Regions from separate parts of the Ferrimonas pelagia genome, predicted to be linked through region 1. Evidence: predicted binding sites of a transcription regulator. Region 1 holds the regulator's gene; the other holds the start of a gene.
The links. The regulator sigma-54, encoded in region 1, starts transcription at its own class of promoters, with help from an activator protein. The targets are predictions, from matches to a motif close to GTTGGCACGNNNNTNGNNT.
Positions count from the first base shown of each region.

Region 2: flgB (flagellar basal body rod protein FlgB) is a predicted target of sigma-54. The motif match lies at 1,912-1,930, and genes of this name have one in related genera.

Region 1 is NZ_BAABJZ010000105.1:18,009-22,053, reverse strand. It holds gene rapZ (RNase adapter RapZ) at 1-286, opposite strand, end outside; gene ptsN (PTS IIA-like nitrogen regulatory protein PtsN) at 283-729, opposite strand; gene hpf (ribosome hibernation promoting factor) at 729-1,016, opposite strand; gene ABEA08_RS20240 (RNA polymerase factor sigma-54) at 1,037-2,533, opposite strand; gene lptB (LPS export ABC transporter ATP-binding protein) at 2,595-3,329, opposite strand; gene lptA (lipopolysaccharide transport periplasmic protein LptA) at 3,326-3,853, opposite strand; gene lptC (LPS export ABC transporter periplasmic protein LptC) at 3,912-4,045, opposite strand, start outside.
Region 2 is NZ_BAABJZ010000083.1:27,220-31,264, reverse strand. It holds gene ABEA08_RS12820 (chemotaxis protein CheV) at 106-1,038, shown strand; gene ABEA08_RS12815 (CheR family methyltransferase) at 1,042-1,872, shown strand; gene flgB (flagellar basal body rod protein FlgB) at 1,973-2,368, shown strand; gene flgC (flagellar basal body rod protein FlgC) at 2,371-2,787, shown strand; gene ABEA08_RS12800 (flagellar hook assembly protein FlgD) at 2,803-3,489, shown strand; gene flgE (flagellar hook protein FlgE) at 3,502-4,045, shown strand, end outside.

The sequences.
Region 1 (4,045 bases):
AGCGTTTGAGCAGGTGGTCGTCGCCAGCGTCGAGGAAGAAGATCTGAACCTCGATATCCTTATCCAGCATGGCGCGCAGGCGCGCAATATCCAGCTGCTGCAGGGGCAGGTTGCGGATATCCAGACTGACGGCGATCTCGTTGTTGAGGCCGGTTTGGCTGCGCAGCAGTTGCGGCAACAGCTCTAACGGCAGGTTATCGACACAGTAGTAGCCCAGATCTTCCATGATCCGCAGTGCAACGGTTTTACCTGCGCCGGATCGGCCGGATAAGATGATTAACTTCACTGGGTCACGAGCTCATACAGATGGTGGTTGTCTTCGGTCTTGCGCAGGGCGCGGCACAGCTCCTTCTGGCTGAGTTTGCCGGCAACCGTGCGCAGGGTCGCTAGGTGTTGAGCGTGCTCTTGCTCGGGCACAAACAGGGCGAACAGCAGATCGACCGGTTGCTGATCGATGGCGTCAAACTCAATGGGTTGAGCGCACTTGAGCAGCACGGCGATCGGGTGTTTGATGCGGCCCAGCCGTCCGTGCGGCAGGGCGATCCCTTTGCCTATGCCGGTGCTGCCCATTTTTTCCCTGGCCATTAGGCTTTCGAACAGCTCGTGTTGAGGCAGCTCTGGGCACTGGCTGGCAGCCAATTCGCTGATCATCTCCAGCGCCCGCTTTTTGCTGAGGCCGGGCGCAACACAGCGGGTACGCTCCGGCGAGAGTATTGTTGTTATCTCCATCAGTGCCTGGAAATTTTCTCTTTATGTTTAATTACTTGTCGGTCTAGCTTGTCCACGAGACCGTCGATGGCGGCGTACATGTTCTCATGTTCATGGGTGGCAAACACCTCCCCCCCATTCAGATGCAGCTTCGCTTCGGCGATCTGCTGCAATTTTTGTACATTGAGGATCACATGTACATTGTTAATGTGGTCGAAATGGCGTTCCAATCGCTCAAATTTTTCATGCACATAGTCTCTTAAGGCTTCGGTAACGTCGACGTGGTGCCCGGTAAGATTGATCTGCATAAGGTGACCTCCATTGCGCGTTAAAGGGTTTTGCGCTGGTTCGAGGGGGGGATGGAGAGGGCTTCCCGGTATTTGGCGATGGTACGCCGTGCAACCTGAATGCCCTGCTCCGCGAGAAGCTGTGCCATCTTACTGTCGCTGAGCGGCTTCTTGGGGCTCTCAGCGGCCACCAGTTTTTTGATCAGCGCGCGGATCGCGGTCGAGGAGCACTCGCCGCCGCCGTCGGTACTGACGTGACTGGAGAAAAAATACTTTAGCTCAAAGATCCCACGTGGGGTATGCATGTACTTCTGGGTGGTGACGCGGGAGATGGTGGACTCGTGCATGTCTACCGCTTCGGCGACGTCGTTGAGTACCATAGGTTTCATGGCCTCATCGCCGTATTCGAGGAAGCCTTGTTGATACTGAACGATGCAATTGGCCACTTTCATTAAGGTGTCGTTTCGGCTCTCTAGGCTCTTAATAAACCATTTTGCGTCCTGCAGATGGCCGCGCACAAACTGGCTATCGCCATTGTTGCGCGCCCCGCGACTGAGGGCGGCGTATTGCTCATTGATGCGCAGCTTTGGCATCGCATCGGGATTGAGCTCCACGACCCAGCGCCCCTGTTTCTTGCTGACCGAGACGTCTGGTATCACATATTGGCTCTCGCTGGCGGCGATGCTGCTGCCGGGGCGGGGAGTGAGTGATTGGATTAAGGCCATGGCATCTCGTAACTCATCTTCTTTGAGTCTAGTGCGCCGCAGCAAGGTACGAAAGTCGCGGTTGGCCAATAGATCCATATGTTGCTGTAACAGGATAATGGCTTCTGCCTTCCATGGGGTCTCTGCGGGTAACTGGGCCAGCTGGATCTGCAGGCATTCGGCCAGATCGCGGGAGGCGCAGCCAACGGGATCAAACTGTTGTACCCGCTTGAGGACGGCGATCACTTCGTCCAGCTCGATCTCGTCGGCGCCCTGGGCTTCCAGGATCTCCTCGGCACTGACGGTGAGGTACCCGTGCTCGTCGATGGCATCGATGATGGTGGTGGCGATGGCCCGATCGGTGTCGGTCATCGGCGTCAATTCCATCTGCCAGATCAGGTGGCTTTGCAGATCCATGCTGGTTTCGCCTTGATACTGGCTGTCGTCGTCCCGTATCGCGCTGGCCATTGGGGCAGGGGCGGCGCTATAGACGTCGTCCCAGGTGCTGTCGAGTGGCAGATCGTCGGACATATCGGTTTGAGACAGGGCCTCGGGTGTCTCGATGGCGGCTTGCTCGGTGGGTTCAAAGCCCTCGTCCGAGCTCGTCTCGCTGCTTGTGTTGTTGTCGCTGGCCGTGCCATCGGTGTTGTTGTCGTTGTTCTCAGTCTGTTGTTCAAACTCGTCGCTGCTTTCCAGCAAAGGATTGGATTCCAGCGCCTCTTGGATCTCCTGCTGGAGATCTAAGGTGGACAATTGCAGCAGGCGGATCGCCTGTTGCAGTTGCGGCGTCATGGTTAACTGCTGACCCAGCTTTAGTTGCAGGGAGGTCTTCATTGGTACCCGATCCTTGTTGTGTGTCTCTGGCGTCCCTGTATTGGGGCGGTAGGGAGCAACACTAGAGTTTGAACTGATCGCCCAGATAGACGGAGCGAACCAGTTTGTCGTTGAGCACTTCTTCTGGTGCGCCCTGCGCGATCATTTCACCGTGGCTGACGATGTAGGCGTATTCGCACACATCCAGAGTTTCGCGCACATTATGGTCGGTGATCAAGACGCCTAGACCGCGCAACTTGAGGTGTTGGATGATCTTCTTAATGTCGATCACGGAGATCGGATCGACCCCAGCAAACGGCTCGTCCAGCAGAATGAATTGGGGATCGGCGGCCAGTGCCCGTGCGATCTCGACTCGGCGCCGTTCACCGCCGGACAGCGCCATGCCCAGGCTTTCACGGATATGGGTAATGTTGAACTCTTCCAGTAGCTGCTCGAGTTTTTCCAGCCGCTGGGTTTTGTTGAGATCCTTACGGGTCTGCAACACCGCCATCAGGTTATCGAACACGGTCAGCTTGCGGAAGATGGACGATTCCTGTGGCAGGTAGCCGATCCCTTTGCGGGCGCGGGAATGCATCGGCAGCAGGGTGATCTCTTCGTCATCAATGCTGATCCGGCCTTTGTCGTTTTGCACCAGGCCGACCACCATGTAGAAGGTGGTGGTCTTGCCGGCGCCATTGGGGCCGAGCAGGCCCACGATCTGACCGGTCTTGACCTCCAAACCAACGCTCTTGACGACCTGGCGTCCGCTGTAGGTCTTGGCCAGTTGTTCGGCTTTGAGAATGCTTACCTTACTCATGGTTGTGGCTCTGTTTGCTGTTGCTCTTGTTCGTCGTTATTACGCTCGGTCGGCATAAAAATGGTGGTGATCTGCTCGTCGGCGCTGCCTTGCGCGGTTAGGCGTTGCAGGCGGGCGTTATAGCTGATGGTTTCGCCGCGCACCAAGCTGCCTTCCTGGCTCAACTCGGCGTCGCCGGTCATGATCAGATCCTGAGTATTGATGTCATAGCGGATCTCGTTGGCCTGCGCCTTGGCAAGCAAGCCGTTGTCCATCATCTGCTGATAGGTGGCGGGGTTGCCGGTGGCGATCATCACCTGATGACTTTTGTCTTCACTGGATTCTAGGGTGAGGCGATCGGCTAGGATCTTAAGGCTGCCCTGGGTGATCTGCACATTGTCGATGTATTCCAGCGTGCGGTTAGTGAAATCGCCACTGGAGCGATCGGCGGAGACGGTCACCGGCTGAGTGAAGTCGGCTTCGGTGGCTTGCAGGCCGGGCGTCAGCAGCAACAGGCCCCAAACCAGAAGTTTTTTACATGTCATGTGGTTACTTACCTTATTGGTCATCGCGCGGGTGGGTGCGTTCGGGCGTTGGGCGCCGTTATTGCACTTGATAGGTCGCGTTGACATCGTGTTGTAATTCAATCTTGTTGTGGTTGAGATCGGCCCAGAGCCCAGTGGCATTAAGGGTAAAGAGCTCGCCTTCGGCCCGGATTGGCGCGTCCGAGGTCATCA
Region 2 (4,045 bases), on a different contig from region 1:
AAACGCCGCTGCATTATAACGATACAATACAGATAATTATGCCATGTCGTATGCACACGGCTAACGAAACTTCGATTTTTTGCTCTCGATAAGGACACCGACCCCATGGCAAGTATCCTCGACTCCGTAAACCAGCGCACACAGCTGGTTGGTCAGAACCGTTTGGAGCTGCTGTTGTTCCGCCTTCGCGGTCGTCAACGTTACGGTATTAATGTGTTTAAGGTGCGTGAGGTGTTGCAGTGCCCACCACTCACGGCGTTGCCACACCAAAGTGGGGTGATCCGAGGCGTGGCTCATATTCGGGGGCAAACCATCTCGGTGATCGATCTGTCTGCGGCCATTGGTGGCCCGGCGATGACCCAGACCGCCGACAGTTTCATCATCATCACTGAGTACAATCGCACGGTACAGGCCTTCCTGGTGGCCGGGGTGGATCGCATCGTTAATCTCAACTGGGAGTCGGTGCTGCCGCCGCCGAAGGGCGCGGGTCAAGGGAACTATCTGACCGCCGTGACCGAGCTGGATAAGCAGTTGGTGGAGATCCTCGATGTAGAGAAGATCCTCGACGAGATCAACCCGGCGCGCACTAGCGTTAGCGCGGAGGTGGTGCGCTCGCTGGCGCCGGTGCAGGCATCCAAGCGTAAGGTTCTGGTCGCCGATGATTCGGCGGTGGCGCGCAAGCAGGTGCAGCGGGCACTGGAGCCGTTGGGGCTGGAGATCATCCTGGCGAAAGATGGCTTGGAGGCGCTGCAGTGCTTGAAAGAGCTTGCTGCGCAATGCCAGCACGATATCTCTGAGCAGATGCATCTGGTGATCTCCGATATCGAGATGCCGGAGATGGATGGGTATACCCTGACCGCCGAGGTGCGGGCCGATCCTAAGCTGCGCTCGCTGCGCGTGTTACTGCATACCTCGCTGTCGGGCGTATTCAACCAAGCGATGGTCAACAAGGTTGGCGCAGACGAGTTTATTGCCAAGTTCAATCCCGATGAATTGGCGGCCTCGGTCAACCGTTACTTGAGCGAAGCTGAGGTTTAAGCTTTGGCGAACAAGACGTTAGCGAACAACGAGTACCAGGCATTTGCGGATTTTCTGAGTCAGCACAGCGGTATCGTGTTGGGCGACAACAAGCAGTACCTGGTGCGGAGTCGACTGGCCCCTTTGATGGAGCAATACCAGCACAGCACCCTGGCGGAGTTGGTGCATGCGTCCATGCAGATGGGTCAGCATCAGCTCAAGACTGATGTGATCGAGGCGATGACCACCAACGAAACGTTTTGGTTTCGCGATGTCTATCCGTTTGAGCTGTTTAAGGCGCCCATCTTGACCGATCTCGCTGGGCAGGGCCGGCGCCTGCGGATCTGGTCGGCGGCGTGTTCGTCCGGCCAGGAGCCGTACTCGCTGGCGATGTCGCTGCAGGAGTTTCGCCTACGCAATCCGGGCCGTTTGATGCAGGGTGCGGAGATCTTGGCGACGGACATCGACAATCAGATCCTGGCGCAAGCGCAGCGGGGCGAATATGACGCCTTGGCGATGGCGCGGGGACTGACCGAGGAGCGCCGGCGTCAGTACTTTGAGGCGATGCCGGCGGGGGCGGCCCGGGTTAAGCCGGAGATCCGCAATGCGGTGACGTTTCGACGCGCCAATCTGCTGGACTCCTATGTGTTGCTGGGCAAGTTTGACGTGATCTTCTGCCGCAACGTGCTGATCTACTTCAGCCCCGAGAGTAAGCGCCAGATCTTGCGGCAATTTGCTGCCGCTTTGAACCCCGGAGGCTATCTGATGCTGGGGGCTTCGGAGTCGATGGCGAACCTATGCGATGCGTTTGAGATGGTGCGTTACCCGAGTGGGATCCTCTATCGTAAGCGCTAACGCCGATTGACCGGCGAACACCGATGAAAAGGCGTGCCAACTGGCACGCCTTTTGCTTTTTATCTCTTTATCGTGGCAAACGGGCAGTTGGAGGCAAACATTGGCCATCTCTTTTGACAAAGCACTGGGGATCCATCAGCACTCGATGGGGGTGCGCGCGGAGCGGGCGGAGGTGCTATCGAGCAACATCGCCAATGCGGACACGCCGGGGTACAAAGCTCGGGAATTGGATTTTGAGCAGGCTTTGGCAGGAGCGACCCAGCGTCAATCGTTCGGTCTGTCCCGCAGCCATGACAAGCATTTTGACGTCAATATCGATCCGCAGCCGGGCCTGCTTTATCGCACGCCGATGCACCCGGATACCGGTGATGGCAATACGGTGGATCTGCAGACCGAGCGCAACATGTTTATGCAGAACACCTTGGAGTACCAGATGAGTCTGGGCTTCCTCGACGGTAAGTTTGCCGGTATGAAGAAAGCGATCCGCGGAGATTGATGATGAGTATTTTTAATATCTTCGATGTGGCGGGCTCGGGCATGAGCGCGCAGTCGACCCGGCTGAATGTCACGGCCTCCAACATGGCCAACGCCAGCACCGTGGCCTCCAGCGCCGATACGGTGTACCGCGCCCGTCAGCCGATCTTTGAGGCGGCAATGCAGCAGGCGAGTCATCAGCAGCAAAGCGTGCCGGTGCTGATCGCCGGGATCGTGGAAAGCGATAAGCCGATGATGGCGGAGTATAACCCCAACCATCCGCTGGCCGATGGGGATGGGTATATCTATAAGCCGAACGTTAATGTGGTGGAGGAGATGGCCAATATGATCTCCGCGACCCGCAGCTACCAAGCCAATGTGCAACTGGCCAGTGCGGCCAAGGACATGGCCCAGCAAACCTTGCGTCTGGGTAAAGGTTAAAAGGAGTCTTAGCCTGTGAGCACAATTAATAACGCCGGGTTCCTCGACCAATTGAAGTGGCAAGAGGAGAAAACGCCCGAGGCCAATCCGAACCAAGCATTGACCCAGGAGGATTTCTTCTCCCTGCTGTCGCAGCAGTTGTCGATGCAGGATCCGTTTGAGCCGGTGGACAACGATCAGATGATCTCGCAGATGTCGTCGTTTGCCACGGTCGATGGGATCAATTCGCTCAATGAGGAGATTAAAAGCCTCAACACCATGATGACCTCTGGCCAGGCGCTGGAAGCCTCCGGTCTGGTGGGCCAAAAGGTGTTGGTGCCGTCCAATACCGGCCATTTGCCGGATGGCAGCGAGCCGATCGGGGGAGTGGTGACGGTGCCGACGGGCAGCCAGAGCGTGTTGGTTCGGGTCGAGGACGCCAGTGGTCAGGTGGTACGGACCATGGAGCTGCCCACCGGCGGCAGCGGCAACGTGGATTTCAGCTGGGATGGCACCGATGCCGACGGCAACCGTTTGCCGACCGGCAGCTACAGCTTTTCCTCGACCGGCATGGTGGATGGCAAAACTGAGGAGCTCGGCGTGTACACCTACGCCCATGTCTCCAGCGTCACCTTAGGTGGCGCAGATTATGAAACTGTATTGAATTTGAAAGGTTTAGGCGGGATCACCTTGGGTGACGTGCTGGCCGTCGCGGAAGGATAAAGGAAGCTTAGCATGTCTTTTAATATTGCTCTTAGTGGCATTAACGCCGCGCAGAAAGATCTGGATACCACCTCGAACAACATTGCCAACGTCAACACCGTCGGCTTTAAGGAGTCTCGGGCCGAGTTTGCGGATGTGTACAGTAATTCGCTGTTTACCCATGTTAAAACCAACGCCGGCTCCGGGGTGCGCACCTCGAACGTGGCACAGCAGTTTCACCAGGGGGCGATGGACTACACCAACAATGCGTTGGATCTGGCCATTAACGGCAGTGGCTTCTTTGTCACCAGTGCCGACCAAGGCGATCAGGACTTTTCCTACACCCGCGCTGGCGCTTTTCGTTTGGACAACGACAGTTACATCGTCAACGCCCACGGGGATTACCTTCGGGCGTTGCCGACCGATGATGATGGCAAGGTGCAATCCGTCAGTCTGAACACCACCAAGCCGGTACAGTTGCCTCAGACCACGGGTGAGCCGACAGCGACCTCGACCATTGATATGCAGATGAACCTGCCGGCCAATGGCCAGGCGTTGGATCCTCGCGCATTCAATC